2 regions of the Sporosarcina sp. FSL K6-3508 genome follow, and region 2 is predicted to be linked to the other one. Evidence: a T-box and tRNA genes for the amino acid it is inferred to sense, from the RefSeq annotation. Region 2 holds a T-box; the other holds one or more tRNA genes.
What was found. A T-box is a leader RNA that pairs with one kind of tRNA and senses whether it is charged. The one in region 2 lies ahead of MKX97_RS09640 (valine--tRNA ligase), so its partner is inferred to be a tRNA-Val.

Region 1: it has a tRNA-Val gene. The T-box ahead of MKX97_RS09640 (valine--tRNA ligase) is inferred to sense a tRNA for this amino acid. The anticodon was not compared.

What each region holds. Positions count from the first base shown of each region.
Region 1 covers NZ_CP152016.1:2,476,611-2,484,747, forward strand. Annotated here, with positions in the region: gene menD (2-succinyl-5-enolpyruvyl-6-hydroxy-3-cyclohexene-1-carboxylic-acid synthase) at 1-442, opposite strand, end outside; gene MKX97_RS12245 (isochorismate synthase) at 435-1,811, opposite strand; gene MKX97_RS12250 (1,4-dihydroxy-2-naphthoate polyprenyltransferase) at 2,046-2,957, shown strand; gene MKX97_RS12255 (TraR/DksA C4-type zinc finger protein) at 3,108-3,851, shown strand; tRNA gene MKX97_RS12260 (tRNA-Glu) at 4,067-4,138, opposite strand; tRNA gene MKX97_RS12265 (tRNA-Ser) at 4,147-4,237, opposite strand; tRNA gene MKX97_RS12270 (tRNA-Asn) at 4,242-4,316, opposite strand; tRNA gene MKX97_RS12275 (tRNA-Ile) at 4,318-4,394, opposite strand; tRNA gene MKX97_RS12280 (tRNA-Gly) at 4,399-4,472, opposite strand; tRNA gene MKX97_RS12285 (tRNA-Phe) at 4,478-4,553, opposite strand; tRNA gene MKX97_RS12290 (tRNA-Asp) at 4,579-4,654, opposite strand; tRNA gene MKX97_RS12295 (tRNA-Met) at 4,656-4,730, opposite strand; tRNA gene MKX97_RS12300 (tRNA-Ser) at 4,822-4,914, opposite strand; tRNA gene MKX97_RS12305 (tRNA-Ile) at 4,930-5,006, opposite strand; tRNA gene MKX97_RS12310 (tRNA-Met) at 5,012-5,085, opposite strand; tRNA gene MKX97_RS12315 (tRNA-Ala) at 5,115-5,190, opposite strand; tRNA gene MKX97_RS12320 (tRNA-Pro) at 5,197-5,273, opposite strand; tRNA gene MKX97_RS12325 (tRNA-Arg) at 5,302-5,378, opposite strand; tRNA gene MKX97_RS12330 (tRNA-Leu) at 5,390-5,478, opposite strand; tRNA gene MKX97_RS12335 (tRNA-Gly) at 5,490-5,561, opposite strand; tRNA gene MKX97_RS12340 (tRNA-Leu) at 5,570-5,651, opposite strand; tRNA gene MKX97_RS12345 (tRNA-Lys) at 5,677-5,752, opposite strand; tRNA gene MKX97_RS12350 (tRNA-Thr) at 5,763-5,838, opposite strand; tRNA gene MKX97_RS12355 (tRNA-Val) at 5,855-5,930, opposite strand; rRNA gene rrf (5S ribosomal RNA) at 6,049-6,164, opposite strand; rRNA gene MKX97_RS12365 (23S ribosomal RNA) at 6,302-8,137, opposite strand, start outside.
Region 2 covers NZ_CP152016.1:1,951,959-1,960,095, forward strand. Annotated here, with positions in the region: gene MKX97_RS09625 (folylpolyglutamate synthase/dihydrofolate synthase family protein) at 1-1,095, opposite strand, end outside; gene MKX97_RS09630 (RimK family alpha-L-glutamate ligase) at 1,157-2,023, shown strand; gene MKX97_RS09635 (ATP-grasp domain-containing protein) at 2,020-2,805, shown strand; gene MKX97_RS09640 (valine--tRNA ligase) at 3,026-5,671, opposite strand; T-box leader at 5,726-5,944, opposite strand; gene MKX97_RS09645 (hypothetical protein) at 6,165-6,806, opposite strand; gene hemL (glutamate-1-semialdehyde 2,1-aminomutase) at 7,091-8,137, opposite strand, start outside.

The DNA.
Region 1 (8,137 bases), 520 kb from region 2:
TCAGAATTTCTGCACGGTTTTCGGGAACAGGAAAGTCTACACTTTCTTTAACGTGCTCCCCAAACATACGAATTTGGTCTATCGCCTGCGGAGCACCGACTTCACGCAGTTCATGCGGACGGTCTGCGGTGATGACAATAAGAGGCAGACGAGCATAATAGGACTCTGTTACTGCCGGATGATAATTCGATGCAGCAGTACCCGACGTACATAGCAGAACGACTGGCCGTCCAGTCGCTTTCACCAGTCCGAGTGCATAAAATGCTGCAGAACGTTCATCTGTTTGAATAAAAGTCTGCATATCTTCGGACTTTGAGAATGCATAAGCAAGCGGCGTCGATCTGGAACCTGGACTGATGACCGCCTTATTGGCTCCTTGTTGCACCAAAGTTTCTGTTAGACGAAGCACATAGTTCGTCAATCCTGCACGATGATCATTCATGTAAACTTCCTCCGAGCGCACGCAAAACAGGTCTGAATTTTACCCATGTTTCCTTATACTCTTCAGTCGGCATGGAATCCGCCACGATACCTCCGCCTGCATATAGATAGGCATCTTTGCCAGACAGCAGTCCTGAACGAATTGCGACAGCAAACTCTCCATTTCCTGCTGCATCCGTCCAACCAATCGGTCCTGCATAAAACCCTCTGTCCATTTGCTCTTCATCCCGGATGATCGCAAGCGCCTTCTTGCGCGGAACCCCGCCGAGGGCAGGCGTCGGATGAAGGGCTTCCACAAGACGGAAAATGTCCTGATCTTCAGCTAATTTTCCTACCACTGGTGTGAATAAATGTTGAATATCTCGGACCTTCAATAGTTTTGGTGTTTTATTCACATGCAAGGAGGAACAGAACTCAGAAAATACTTCCGTAATCATATCTACTACATATTGATGTTCTTCCCGATTTTTCTTGTCACGCAGCAATTGTTCGCCAAGCTGCTGATCTTCAAGGGCTGTTTTTCCACGATGTATGGAGCCGGCTACACAGGCTGAATATGCTTGTCCTTTTGAAATTTCCACAAGTCGCTCAGGAGTCGCACCAAAAAACATCTCTTCTCCTATTTGCAAACCGAAATGATAGCTCGCTTGCTGTTCATTCGTAATTGCGTGCAGGGCAGTTGCTTTTTGAAATTCCTCTTCAAAAGACAATTTGATCTTACGCGCAATGACAACTTTCTCCGCCACCTGCGCTTTAATTTGGGAAGTCACATTCTCGACTGCCTCCATATAGCGATCAGTAGCCAATTCCGTCTGTGAAACGATCGCTGGTTTACCTTGTAATGTGAACTCGTCTACTTGCGCGATATGAAGCAAGCGGTCACGTTCTTGACGCAGCCCTTCAAACTGAGCAGCTGCCTCTAGCTCGTCTGTAACATAATTGATCGATACGTATGTCTTACCGTTATCAATTTTCAATTGAATCAAAGGCACCGTGAAATACGCTGCCGGGAATGCAGTCCATTCATCATCCTGTCTCGTTTGTGGATCGAATGAAAACCCTCCGAACAGCACGGGATCCATATCTTTTTCCTCTTTGATCAGTCTTCCACAAAGGGCTTTCCATTGTCTGGATATCGATTGAAAGCGGTGTGTGTCAGCAGTCAGCACGGCTGCCTGACCAACGCCAACCAGCTTGACTGTTTTATCTGCATTTTGCCAAAAAAAACGATGATCGCCATAATGTGAACGCCCTGCTTCAAAAAAGGCAAGCGGATCAAGCGTTTCCACTTCTATTGTTTCCGTAAAAAAACGAGCTTCCGTTCCTACAGTCTGACCTAAATTCGCTCGATCGGTCAATTTCCGGTTCATCCTACTCTCTCCTTACTATCATTCAATATGTTGTCGATAAATTTCTTCCAGCCATATAGTAGCCGGACTATAAGTACCTCTATTCTATCACATCGAATGCTTTACTTAGTATGATAAGTCTTCCTGTTCTCGAGGTCCTTCGACAAATGCGTTCGGTTGACCAATCACCATACCTAACAGATTGCTTTTGTTGTATAATAGTAAGTATTGATTATAATTAAGGAGAGATTACACGTGCAATACACAATAGAATCTACTACCGGCTGGCGCGTTTGGTGGCAGCTCACAAGACCGCACACATTAACCGCAGCCTTTGCACCTGTCTTTTTAGGCACCATGATCGCACTGCAATATGGAGCCATTCATTTTCCGCTATTCCTGGCTATGCTGACGGCAAGCTTATTCTTGCAAATGGCAACGAATATGTTCAATGAATACTACGACTTCAAGAGGGGGCTCGATGATGAGCACTCTATCGGCATTGGCGGCACAATTGTACGAAATGGCGTGAAACCGAAAACTGTCCTTAATTTAGCATTGCTATTATATGGCCTGTCGGTTCTTCTAGGCATCTACATTTGCATGCAAACTTCCTGGGTTCTTGCAGTAGTTGGATCCATCGCCATGTTGATCGGCTATCTTTATACCGGCGGTCCCTACCCCATCGCATATACACCATTTGGTGAGTTAGTATCCGGTTTTGTTATGGGAATGCTGTTGATTTTAATTGCTTTCTTCATACAGACAGGAACTATTACAGGAAATGCAATCTTACTGTCCGTGCCAAGTATGCTGCTCGTCGCAGCGATCATGATGGCAAACAATATACGTGATATCGTAGGAGACACCAAAGGCGGCCGCAAGACATTAGCAATTCTGACAGGACGCTCAAATGCTGTCACCATACTCGCCTCATTCTTTATCGTGTCCTATGTTTGGATTATCGTACTTGTTCTTACTGGTCATGTATCCGCTTGGGCTTTACTTGTTCTTCTAAGTATACCTAAACCGCTTCATGCAATTAAAACGTTCAGGCAATACGAGCAACCGATTCACGTGATGCCGGCTATGAAAGACACAGGAGTGACCAATACATTGTTTGGATTTCTTCTCGGCATCGGAATACTTATCGCTCATTTCATCTGAATAAACCATATCTCAAACGTCTACACTGCAAAAGGGTAGGCGTTTTTTTGTTGGAAAGGTTTACGCTTCCTAAGAAACAGGGAATGACTGAAGTAATAAAGCTTTCCCCAAACGCCATTACTATTTAAGGAAAGCCATACAGAAAGGGTCGTGAATGAATTGCTAACTACACAACAAATACAAACTTTAGAAAAAGAACTACATGCTATGGAAGAACGTTTAACCCAGACCGAAAAGGAAACAGAGATGGTGCAGTCAGCCCAAGATTCGGTTGGAGAGCTATCAATGTACGATAATCATCCAGCTGATATGGGAACTGAATTGTATGAACGTGAAAAGGATCTAGCGCTGAACACACATGCGGAAGACGAGCTGGGAAAAGTCCAGCATGCACTCCAGGCTATCAAAGACGGAACGTACGGGACGTGTGAAGTATGCGGAAAGAACATTCAATACGAACGTTTAGAAGCCATTCCGTATACAACTGTATGTATTGAAGATGCAGAACAATCCGTTCCCGAGGATCGTCCAGTAGAGGAAGATATTTTAATTATGGCAGAACCGAATTCATTTGCCGAACGTAGATCCGGTGACAGAAGAGATTACGAAGACAGTTTTCAAGAAATCGCAAGGTCCGGCACTTCCGAAACTCCTTCCGATTTTAGCGGTAATGAAAATCGTGATTATGATGATCTTTATGATGATGATAGTGACGAAGCTACAGAGGAATATGAAGATTTTGCTGTATCAGATATCACAGGTGAACCTGCTGGCGTCGTACACAGTGAGGAATCAGAAGAATACAAAGAAGAGCTCGATGCAGAAGGGTTAGAATCACCTCTTGGCGATATACCTTATCATAAAGGCGACAGTTATGTAGATGATAAAAAATAAAGAAAAAAGGCTGGTACTGAAAGTTATTGTAACTTTCAGCACCAGCCTTTCCATATGTAATAATATAACCGGGCAAGAGACTCGGAGAACCGCGAGTATCGTCGAAATGAACCTTAAAGCTTTCAGACCACACGCTGCTGCTAATTTTATATTTAGCAATCTACTAAATAAAAAGAGACAATGCACAATTATATGTGCATTGTCTCTTTTTGGTATGACCCCTACGGGATTCGAACCCGTGTTACCGCCGTGAAAGGGCGGTGTCTTAACCGCTTGACCAAGGGGCCAAAACGTATGGCGGAGAAGGAGGGATTCGAACCCTCGCGCCGCTTTCGCGACCTACACCCTTAGCAGGGGCGCCTCTTGAGCCACTTGAGTACTTCCCCATATTGGCTCCGCAGGTAGGACTCGAACCTACGACCGATCGGTTAACAGCCGATTGCTCTACCACTGAGCTACTGCGGAATGGTGGGCCTAAGTGGACTCGAACCACCGACCTCACGCTTATCAGGCGTGCGCTCTAACCAGCTGAGCTATAGGCCCCTAATGGAGCGGGTGAAGGGAATCGAACCCTCATCATCAGCTTGGAAGGCTGAGGTTTTACCACTAAACTACACCCGCATTAATGGTGGCTCAGGACGGAATCGAACCGCCGACACAAGGATTTTCAGTCCTTTGCTCTACCGACTGAGCTACTGAGCCACATTGTAATTCTTTAAAATAAAAATGGCGGTCCCGACGGGAATCGAACCCGCGATCTCCTGCGTGACAGGCAGGCATGTTAACCGCTACACCACGGGACCTTGGTTGCGGGGGCAGGATTTGAACCTGCGACCTTTGGGTTATGAGCCCAACGAGCTACCACTGCTCCACCCCGCGACAATAAAATAATTTCAAACTTCTTTTTCAACCCGACTACATTATTGTAACATAACAAGTTAGCAAAGTAAAGGGTTTGTTTTAATAAATATGGCGGAGGAAGAGGGATTCGAACCCCCGCGGGCTTTAACACCCCTGTCGGTTTTCAAGACCGATCCCTTCAGCCGGGCTTGGGTATTCCTCCGTACATTAATTAAACTGGTGGACCTTGCAGGACTCGAACCTGCGACCGGACGGTTATGAGCCGTCTGCTCTAACCAACTGAGCTAAAGGTCCTTAGATAGCGGCGGAGGGGATCGAACCCACGACCTTACGGGTATGAACCGTACGCTCTAGCCAGCTGAGCTACGCCGCCACAATTAGTCAGTTATAAACTTATATTATTGGTGGAGCCTAGCGGGATCGAACCGCTGACCTCCTGCGTGCAAGGCAGGCGCTCTCCCAGCTGAGCTAAGGCCCCAATAAGTGGTCGGGAAGACAGGATTCGAACCTGCGACCCCTTGGTCCCAAACCAAGTGCTCTACCAAGCTGAGCTACTTCCCGACTATGTTATGTATAATTTGATTAAATATGGCGCGCCCGGCAGGAGTCGAACCCACAACCTTCTGATCCGTAGTCAGACGCTCTATCCAATTGAGCTACGGGCGCATATTTATAAATGGTGCCGAGAACCGGAATCGAACCGGTACGGTAGTCACCTACCGCAGGATTTTAAGTCCTGTGCGTCTGCCAGTTCCGCCACCCCGGCAAGAGTGGATAAGCGGAAGACGGGATTCGAACCCGCGACCCCGACCTTGGCAAGGTCGTATTCTACCACTGAACTACTTCCGCAAAAAAAGTGCGGGTGAAGGGAGTCGAACCCCCACGCCCGAAGGCACTAGATCCTAAGTCTAGCGTGTCTGCCAGTTCCACCACACCCGCAGTATGTCGGCATTTGCCAATAAAGTGGTGAGCCATACAGGATTCGAACCTGTGACCCTCTGATTAAAAGTCAGATGCTCTACCAACTGAGCTAATGGCTCGTACATAAAATGGTGCCGGCGAAAGGACTTGAACCCTCAACCTACTGATTACAAGTCAGTTGCTCTACCAGTTGAGCTACACCGGCAAAAGTGTAGAAAATATGGTGGAGGATGACGGGCTCGAACCGCCGACCCCCTGCTTGTAAGGCAGGTGCTCTCCCAGCTGAGCTAATCCTCCTGGGTAAAATTGCGATAATCTTCGCATTGCTATGTCTGCTAAATTCCTTCATTTTCTATGACCACTTTATTATGTATGAAGAACTAAATTGTAGATTGTAAATCAAAAGAAAGTGATTGCCTGGCGACGTCTTACTCTCACAGGGGGAAGCCCCCGACTACCATCAGCGCTGAAGAGCTTAACTTCCGTGTTCGGTATGGGAACGGGTGTGACCTCTTCGCTATCGTCACCAGACTTGTCCTTCTGTCGGACATTTACTATTATAACACTTATTTCAAATAAAGCAAGTGTTATTTTATTTTTTTAGTGAATTTCTGTTCACTCAAAACTGAATAAAAGACATTGTGTACCTCAAGTAGTACTTCTTAAAATAGGTTAAGTCCTCGATCGATTAGTATCTGTCAGCTGCACACGTCGCCGTGCTTCCACCCCAGACCTATCCACCTCATCATCTTTGAGGGATCTTACTTACTTGCGTAATGGGAAATCTCATCTTGAAGGGGGCTTCATGCTTAGATGCTTTCAGCATTTATCCCGTCCATACATAGCTACCCAGCGATGCCTTTGGCAAGACAACTGGTACACCAGCGGTATGTCCATCCCGGTCCTCTCGTACTAAGGACAGCTCTTCTCAAATTTCCTGCGCCCGCGACGGATAGGGACCGAACTGTCTCACGACGTTCTGAACCCAGCTCGCGTGCCGCTTTAATGGGCGAACAGCCCAACCCTTGGGACCGACTACAGCCCCAGGATGCGACGAGCCGACATCGAGGTGCCAAACCTCCCCGTCGATGTGGACTCTTGGGGGAGATAAGCCTGTTATCCCCGGGGTAGCTTTTATCCGTTGAGCGATGGCCCTTCCATGCGGAACCACCGGATCACTAAGCCCGTCTTTCGACCCTGCTCGACTTGTAGGTCTCGCAGTCAAGCTCCCTTATGCCTTTGCACTCTACGAATGATGTCCAACCATTCTGAGGGAACCTTTGGGCGCCTCCGTTACTCTTTAGGAGGCGACCGCCCCAGTCAAACTGCCCACCTGACACTGTCTCCTGCCCGGATCACGGGCATGGGTTAGAAGTCCAATACAGCCAGGGTAGTATCCCACCAACGCCTCCTCCGAAGCTGGCGCTCCGGAATCCAAGGCTCCTACCTATCCTGTACAGGCTGCACCGGAATTCAATATCAGGCTACAGTAAAGCTCCACGGGGTCTTTCCGTCCTGTCGCGGGTAATGCGCATCTTCACGCATATTATAATTTCACCGAGTCTCTCGTTGAGACAGTGCCCAGATCGTTACGCCTTTCGTGCGGGTCGGAACTTACCCGACAAGGAATTTCGCTACCTTAGGACCGTTATAGTTACGGCCGCCGTTTACTGGGGCTTCAATTCAGAGCTTCGCTTGCGCTAACCCCTCCTCTTAACCTTCCAGCACCGGGCAGGCGTCAGCCCCTATACGTCACCTTACGGTTTTGCAGAGACCTGTGTTTTTGCTAAACAGTCGCCTGGGCCTATTCACTGCGGCTCTCTCGGGCTATTCACCCTACCAGAGCACCCCTTCTCCCGAAGTTACGGGGTCATTTTGCCGAGTTCCTTAACGAGAGTTCTCTCGATCACCTTAGGATTCTCTCCTCGCCTACCTGTGTCGGTTTGCGGTACAGGCACCTCCCGCCTCGCTAGAGGCTTTTCTTGGCAGTGTGAAATCAGGGACTCCGGAGACAATTCTCCTTGCCATCACAGCCTAGTGTTATATGAGAACGGGATTTGCCTCGTTCTCCACCTCACTGCTTAGACACGCAACCAACTGCGTGCTCACCCTATCCTACTGCGTCCCCCCATTACTCAAACGGCGGGGAGGTGGTACAGGAATATCAACCTGTTGTCCATCGTCTACGCCTATCGGCCTCGACTTAGGTCCTGACTAACCCTGAGCGGACGAGCCTTCCTCAGGAAACCTTAGGCATTCGGTGGAAGGGATTCTCACCCTTCTTTCGCTACTCATACCGGCATTCTCACTTCCAAGCGCTCCACCAGTCCTTCCGGTCTAGCTTCAACGCCCTTGGAACGCTCTCCTACCATTGACTTGCGTCAATCCACAGTTTCGGTGATCCGTTTAGCCCCGGTACATTTTCGGCGCAGCGCCACTCGACCAGTGAGCTATTACGCACTCTTTAAATGATGGCTGCTTCTAAGCCAACATCCTGGTTGTCT
Region 2 (8,137 bases):
ACACACCGCCTGCAAATCCTCCGCTCTCGCAGCTTGCGGGTGCGGAAAATCAACAAACGTAAAGTTATTAGCAAGTGGCGCTAAAATCTTTAAAGTCTCTTCATAATCCTTCGTCTTCAGCATCCCCACTACCCAGTCCACCTTCTCACCAGGGAACTCTTCCTCTATCGTTCGAACCAGCATACGAGCAGCTGCCGGGTTATGTGCGCCATCTATGAACACGCCTTCCCTAATTTCTTGGAAACGAAACGGCAACTGTACATTCTGAATGGCTGTGGCTACATTTTCCTGTTCTAAGGAAACTCCTGCTTGCAGTAAAGCTTCCAATGCCACTGCATGATTAATCGCCTGATGCGGCCCTTTCATTCTTCTAATCGGAAGATCAAAATTCTGCATACCTTTAAAAGTTTCAATTTCTTCGTTGGCCATTCTAAAATCTCGTCCATAGACAACTAACGGACTTCCTTTTTGATTGGCTTCAAATTCGACTATTTCTTTCGCGTCTTTCGGCAACTTGCCAATTACTACCGGCACACCCGGCTTAATGATACCCGCCTTATGCGAGGCGATTTCTGCTACTGTATTACCGAGAAACCCTGTATGGTCAAGCGCAATTGAAGTAATAACAGAGACTAATGGAGTTGCAACGTTCGTACTATCTAGCCTTCCACCCATTCCCGTCTCGAGCAATATATAGTCTGGTGCAGCATTTCGAAAAGCCAGAAACGCCGCCACTGTCAATAATTCAAAGTCCGTTAATGTCCCACTTAGACCGGCACTGTTCATTTCCTCAAACACAACGGACAGTTCCTCAGATGAAATCTGCACGCCATTCAACCGAATCTGATCATGCAAATCGACAATAGCAGGTGAAGAAAACACACCGGTCGTGAATCCATGCTCTTTCAACACGGCTTCCATCACCGCGATCGTCGAGCCTTTACCGTTCGTGCCTGCGACATGAATAATCTTCAAATCTTTTTCAGGATGACCAACTTTCGCAAGTGCCTCTTCCACTGCCTCAAGTCCCGGTTTAATCGCGTCATCGCTCTTTAATTCAAATTGTTTTTTATATTCATCAAGTTTTGGAATCAAAGGAATTCCTCCTGTGCTAATATTAATATATAACTTTATTATAGCAAAGGTGGCGTGGGGATTGAAAAGTTGTTGGGTGATCTATAACGGCAGTTTGACGAGCGATAAATTTGCCGATCAAGCGCATTTGATACAAGAAGCGGCAGAACGCGCAGGGGTGCAGGCTACGATACTGAAAAACTATGAACTTCCAATGAATTTGCAAAAACCGATTCAAAATCCTCCTGACTTCGTCGTGTTTCTCGATAAAGATACGCTGCTCGCAAGTTACCTGAAGCAAGCGGGCATCCCAATATTTAACGATCCAGATGTGATCGAGACATGCGACAATAAAGCAAAGCAGTATTTAGAACTCGCAAACACGGGGATTCCAATGCCAAAGACCATCATCGCACCGAAAGTGTATGCGAACTTCACCATCCGTGACAGCGGCTATTATGAGCGAGTGCTTGACGAACTCGGCTTGCCGATGATCATCAAGGAAGGTCATGGTTCATTCGGCATGAAGGTTTATTTGATCGAGTCAGAAGAAAGTTTTTATGAAAAAGTCGATGAATTGCGCGGAGTGGATTACGTATTCCAAGAGTTCATTGAAACGAGCAGAGGACGAGATTTGCGTGTTAATATCGTGGGAGATACGATCGTCGCTGCGATGTATCGGTATTCAGAGACCGATTTCCGTGCGAATATCACGAATGGCGGGATAGCCGAAGTCGTGGATCTGACAGCCGAGCAGGAATCGCTGGCCTTACGCGCAGCAAAAGCTGTCGGCGCAGAATTTGCGGGCGTCGATTTACTGTATGGGGCGAATGATGAACCGCTCGTCTGTGAAGTGAATGCCGCAGCGCACATCCGTAATATCTATACGGTTACAGGCATCAATGTGGCAGATGCAATGATTGAATACATATTGGGGGAAATTCAATGAAAGGCGCAGTCTATTACAGCTTGGCTGAGGCTGAGCGAAATCATGCGTTTATTAAGGACTTACAAAAAGAAGCGGAAAATCTTGGAATCTGTCTTGAATTGCTGACAAAATATCCAGCCGAACCGCTTGATTTCATTTTATTCCGAGACCGCAATCCACTAGTGGCAAGCGAATTGGAACAGGCCGGCTATCGCCTATTCAACAGATCCACTGTACAAGAAATTGCAAATGATAAATTAAGAACATTCGAATTGGCTACCGTTCTCGGTATACCCGTAGTGCCGACTTTTCGGGCAGATCAACAACTTCCAAAAGTGCCGCTAGTACTTAAAACACGAGGGGGGCATGGTGGCAGCGAGGTATTCCTCTGCCATTCCCAAAAAGAAATAGCGGAGTTGTTTAGCCGCTTTGATCAGCAAAAACTAATCGCCCAGCCCTTTATCGATTCCGATGCACAAGACGTCCGTGTGTTTATGCTTGGTGAAGAAGTGCTTGGAGCTGTAAAACGAACAGGTCCAGTAGATTCATTCAAATCCAATTTTACGCTCGGTGGGTCAGTGGTAAAGTATTCGCTCGACACAGCACAGAAGAAACAAGTTCAGACCATTTCACGTGCTATTCGCAGCGATTATATAGGAATCGATTTCCTGCTGCCTGCTGAAGGCGGCTGGTTGCTCAATGAAATTGAAGATCCTGTTGGGGCACGTTCTCTGTATGCGACACATGATTTTTCAGTTGCAGAAAAGCTGTTGCATTACATAAAAGAGCGATTAGAAGTGTAGATGCTTTATGAGCGCCAGCCAGGTGGTTATGAGCGCGGTGACAGAGTTTATGATCGCAAACCGGGTGGCTATGAGCGCGACGACACGTTTTATGATCGCAAACAAGCGGCCTATGAGCGCAAAGACGTGCTCTATGAGCGTCCGCACATTATCCATGAAAAAAAGGCTGTCCTGAAAGTCATATTCAATGACCAACAGGACAGCCTAAGTTTATTCCAAATTAAATCTCTTTCAACTCCGCAATGCGTCGTTCAACCGCCGCGCGTTTCTCCAGGTAGTCCTGTTCTTTCGCACGTTCTTCTTCAACAACTGCTGCAGGAGCTTTCGCTGTAAAGCGTTCATTGGACAATTTCCCTTGAACTCTCTTTACTTCGCCTTCCCATTTGCCGAGTTCTTTCGTCAAACGAGCCAATTCTTCGTCGATGTCAATCAAACCTTCAAGCGGTAAGTAAAGCTCGGCGCCAGTCACAACAGCTGACATCGTTTTGCCTGGTGCATTTACACCTACACCGATTGTCAATGTTTCTGGATTACAGAAGCGCTCGATATACGCACGGTTGTCTTCCAACACTGCGACCGTCGCTTCATCTTTCGCGGAAATATACAAATCGACTTTACGGCTCATCGGTGTATTTACTTCCGAGCGAATATTACGCACTGCATGGATGATGTCCATCAACAACTTCATATGTGTTGCACGAGACGCGTCAGACAATGCCGTGTCTACTTCCGGCCATTTCGCTACCGTGATCGACTCCCCTTCATGCGGAAGGTTCTGCCAGATTTCTTCTGTGATGAATGGCATCAATGGGTGCAATAGACGCATCGTGTTATCGAGAACATATGCGAGAACCGAACGTGTCGTTTTCTTCGCTGCTTCGTCTTCACCATATAATGGAAGCTTCGCCATTTCGATATACCAATCACAGAAATCATCCCAAATAAAGTTGTACAACGCACGACCCATCTCACCGAACTCATAACGATCTGCAAGGCTTGTCACTTGTTCGATTGTTTCATTCAGACGAGTTAAGATCCACGCATCTGCAACAGATTTTTCCCCTGTCAGGTCGATTTCTTCGTATTTCATTCCATCCATATTCATCAATGCGAATCGAGATGCGTTCCAAATCTTATTGGCAAAATTCCAGATTGCTTCGACTTTTTCAGTGGAGTAACGTAAATCCTGTCCTGGTGAAGAACCCGTCGCCAAGAAATAGCGCAATGCATCTGCACCGTATTGATCGATAACGTCCATTGGATCGACGCCGTTACCAAGGGATTTAGACATTTTCCGTCCATCTTCCGCACGTACGAGTCCATGGATCAAAACATCCTTGAATGGACGTTCTCCCGTGAATTCTAGAGCTTGGAAAATCATGCGAGACACCCAAAAGAAGATAATATCATATCCTGTAACAAGGGCAGCGTTCGGGTAATATTTCTTGAACTCTTCGCTGTCGACGTCCGGCCACCCCATTGTCGAGAACGGCCATAGAGCGGAGGAGAACCAAGTATCGAGCACATCGTTGTCCTGTGTCCAATTGTCCGCATCAGCCGGCGCTTCCTGACCAACGTATACTTCACCTGTCGTCTTATGATACCAAGCCGGAATTCGATGTCCCCACCAAAGCTGACGTGAAATACACCAGTCGTGGATGTTTTCCATCCAGTTCAAATAGGTCTTTTCAAAACGTTCCGGAACAAATTGAACTTTTTCTTCTTCATTTTTCTGTAATTTGACCGCTTCTTCTGCTAGCGGCTGCATCTTGACGAACCATTGTGTCGATAAATACGGCTCTACGACCGCTCCACTTCGCTCAGAATGTCCAACCGAATGCATATGATCTTCTATTTTGAATAAAACTTCCATCTCCTGCAAATCCTTGACGATTTGCTTGCGGCACTCAAAGCGATCCATGCCTTCATACTTACCCGCCAGTTTATTCATCGTACCGTCTTCGTTCATCACAAGCACTCTTGGCAAGTTATGACGATTCCCCACTTCGAAGTCGTTCGGATCATGGGCAGGTGTAATTTTCACCGCACCGCTTCCGAAGTCCATTTCGACATAGTCGTCCGCTACGATCGGAATTTCACGGTCAACAATTGGCAACTTGACCATTTTCCCGATCAAATGCTGATAACGCTCATCATCCGGATGGACCGCAACCGCCGTATCTCCAAGCATCGTTTCAGGACGCGTTGTTGCGATTTCGATATGTCCTGTGCCATTCGTCAATGGGTAACGCATATGATAGAATGCGCCCTGAACGTCTTTATGGATAACTTCAATATCAGATAACGCAGTTTTAGTGGCAGGATCCCAGTTGATAATATACTCACCGCGATAAATCAATCCTTTTTTATACAGCTTGACGAACACTTCACGAACAGCTTTAGAAAGCCCTTCATCTAATGTGAATCGCTCACGTGAATAATCCAGTGCCAGTCCTAGCTTTGCCCATTGTGCACGGATGTGGTCGGCGTATTCTTCCTTCCACTTCCATGTTTCCTGTACGAACTTTTCACGCCCTAGATCATAGCGCGATACACCTTCTGAACGAAGCTTTTCTTCCACTTTCGCTTGCGTCGCGATGCCTGCGTGGTCCATTCCAGGCAACCATAACGCATCATAGCCTTGCATACGCTTCATCCGGATGAGCATATCCTGTAACGTCGTATCCCAAGCGTGACCCAAATGAAGTCTGCCTGTTACATTCGGCGGCGGTATGACAATCGTGTACGGTTCTTTCTTGCTTGTCACATCGGCTTCAAAGTAGTTTCCTTTCAGCCACCAGTCGTAGCGTCCGTCTTCCACTGCTTGTGGATCGTATTTTGTCGGCATCGTTAGTTCATCTGTCATTTCAGTTCCTCCTTAAGGTAAAAAAAGGGATACAAAAAGCCCCGTCCATCCCGGTTAAAGGACGAAGGAGCTCGTGGTACCACCTTTATTTATGAACGCTAAAAAGCATGCATCTTAATGAATCAGTAACGGCTTTCACCGGTTCCTGCTACTCGTTTTTCACAGAAACTGCTCATAGGGGACTTTCCATCTGTAGTTTACAGGTACGTTCCACCTATCGTACCCTCTCTAGAGAAAACTTTGCACATGTACTTTCCTATTCTTCGCATCTTTATCCTTATCACCCATTATTATATGGGAAGGATGCCATAACCGTCAAGTTTTACTTTAGACAAACAAGAAAGGAGGGTGTGCATTGCGAAAAGGATATAATCCATATTTGCTGCCACCTTGGCTTCGGAAGACAAGGTTTTATTGCAAAGGATTCATATTTCCGCTCACTGTGTTTCAATTGATCCGTTTGCTGATCGTGCCAACGACCGGAGATTTTTTACTATTCTGTCTCCTCGCTGGCCTGTCGTTCTGCTTCTACAAAAATATTATTTGAATGGAAGATCTTTCTCGTCACATCGTCATCCAACTCGGCGATGTATAAGAGAAAGTCTTCCATTTCTTTTTCGACGTTTTCAACTGCTTTGTCCGCGTTGGCTAAAAACTCTAAATGGGAAGTTGATTCAATTGCTGTTTGTACAGGCTTCTTCGATTCAACCGCTACCTCTTCTACAATCTCCTCTGGTGCCTCAGCTATTTCCTGTAAATTTACAGACCATTCCAAACGCAGACCTCCGTCTTCAAGCTGCGCAGCCCGCACTCCTTCCACATTCAATTCAAGAGGGCCCGCAATATCGCCGGGTAAGTCCACATTTAACGGCACTGCATATTCAAAGTAACCTGCACCGTTCTCCACTTCTACATCATCAATTACCAATCGATCCTCAGCAGACAATTCCACAAGCTTGTCTTGGTCAAATGTAACATTCGCTGCAATATGATAGATCCCTTGCAATCGGATCGCTTCCTCCGTACGGTCTTCCGTATAGCCAGGTGTTACCTTCACTTCAACTGCTTCCGAAAAAGCACCATATTCAGTAGGAAAATAAAACGTTTCATTCAACGTCCATTGATGATTAGTCAATCCGCTTCACTCCTTTTCTTAACTCAGGCTACTATATGAAGCAAACGAAAAGAATAGAAGTACTACCAACGAAAAAAGTAGTATAAATCATTGAGAACGCACCAAACATAGTGAGAACCGAACCAATTCACCACCGTATAGCACCAAAGCCGCAGACAACTGAACCAAAGCCCAATCAATCCGAGCGAAAATCCTAACACACTTCACCAATCCCACTTCGCCTCACAGAAAAAACGCTGAGCGGATGATCTATGCTAAAACAGATCATCTCTCAGCGCTATCTTTTATCGTTTCAACTTAGCAAACACGGTGTGGAATGCCTCCACTGTCTTCGCAATATGCTCTTCTGTATGAGCAGCAGATAAGAACATTCCTTCAAACTGGGACGGCGGCAAGAAAATGCCTTCTTCTGCCATCAGTCGATAATATTCAGCAAACAACTGCAAATCAGAAGTTTTAGCCTGATCATAATTATAGACACGTTCATTAGTAAAGAAGAATCCGATCATCGAACCCGCACGATTCACCGTATGCGGTATTCCATTTTCCGACGCAGCTTTACGGAAACCTTCTTCCAATTGATCCCCTAACTGAATAAAACGGTCATAAGATTGAGGTGTCAATTTCTTTAATGTTTCTGAACCCGCTGTCATCGCAAGTGGATTTCCAGACAATGTACCAGCCTGATAAACCGTTCCTGCCGGCGCAATATGTTCCATGATTTCACGTTTACCACCGTATGCTCCGACCGGTAACCCACCGCCGATTACTTTGCCCAGGCAAGTCAGATCAGGAGTAATACCGAAATAACCTTGCGCACAATTATAACCGACACGGAAACCTGTCATAACTTCATCAAAAATTAACAATGTGCCATTGGCATCCGTCAACTCACGTAATCCTTCAAGGAAACCAGGCTCAGGTGGGACAACTCCCATATTCCCCGCAACCGGCTCTACGATGACTCCTGCCAAATCATCGCCATATTGTTCGAAAGCCGCTTTAACACTTTCCAAGTCATTGTAAGCAACTGTAATCGTATTTTTAGCAATCGATTCTGGTACTCCCGGGCTGTCTGGCAAGCCTAATGTCGCAACGCCTGATCCTGCTTTAATCAGCAAAGAGTCGCCGTGGCCATGATAGCAGCCTTCAAACTTCAAGATTTTATTGCGGCCTGTATAACCACGTGCCAGCCGCAATGCACTCATCGTCGCTTCTGTGCCTGAAGACACCATGCGCACCATTTCAATAGACGGCACTCGGTCGATAATGAGTTCAGCCACTTCATTTTCAATTAAAGAAGGAGCACCGAAGCTCGTCCCTGTCTCGGC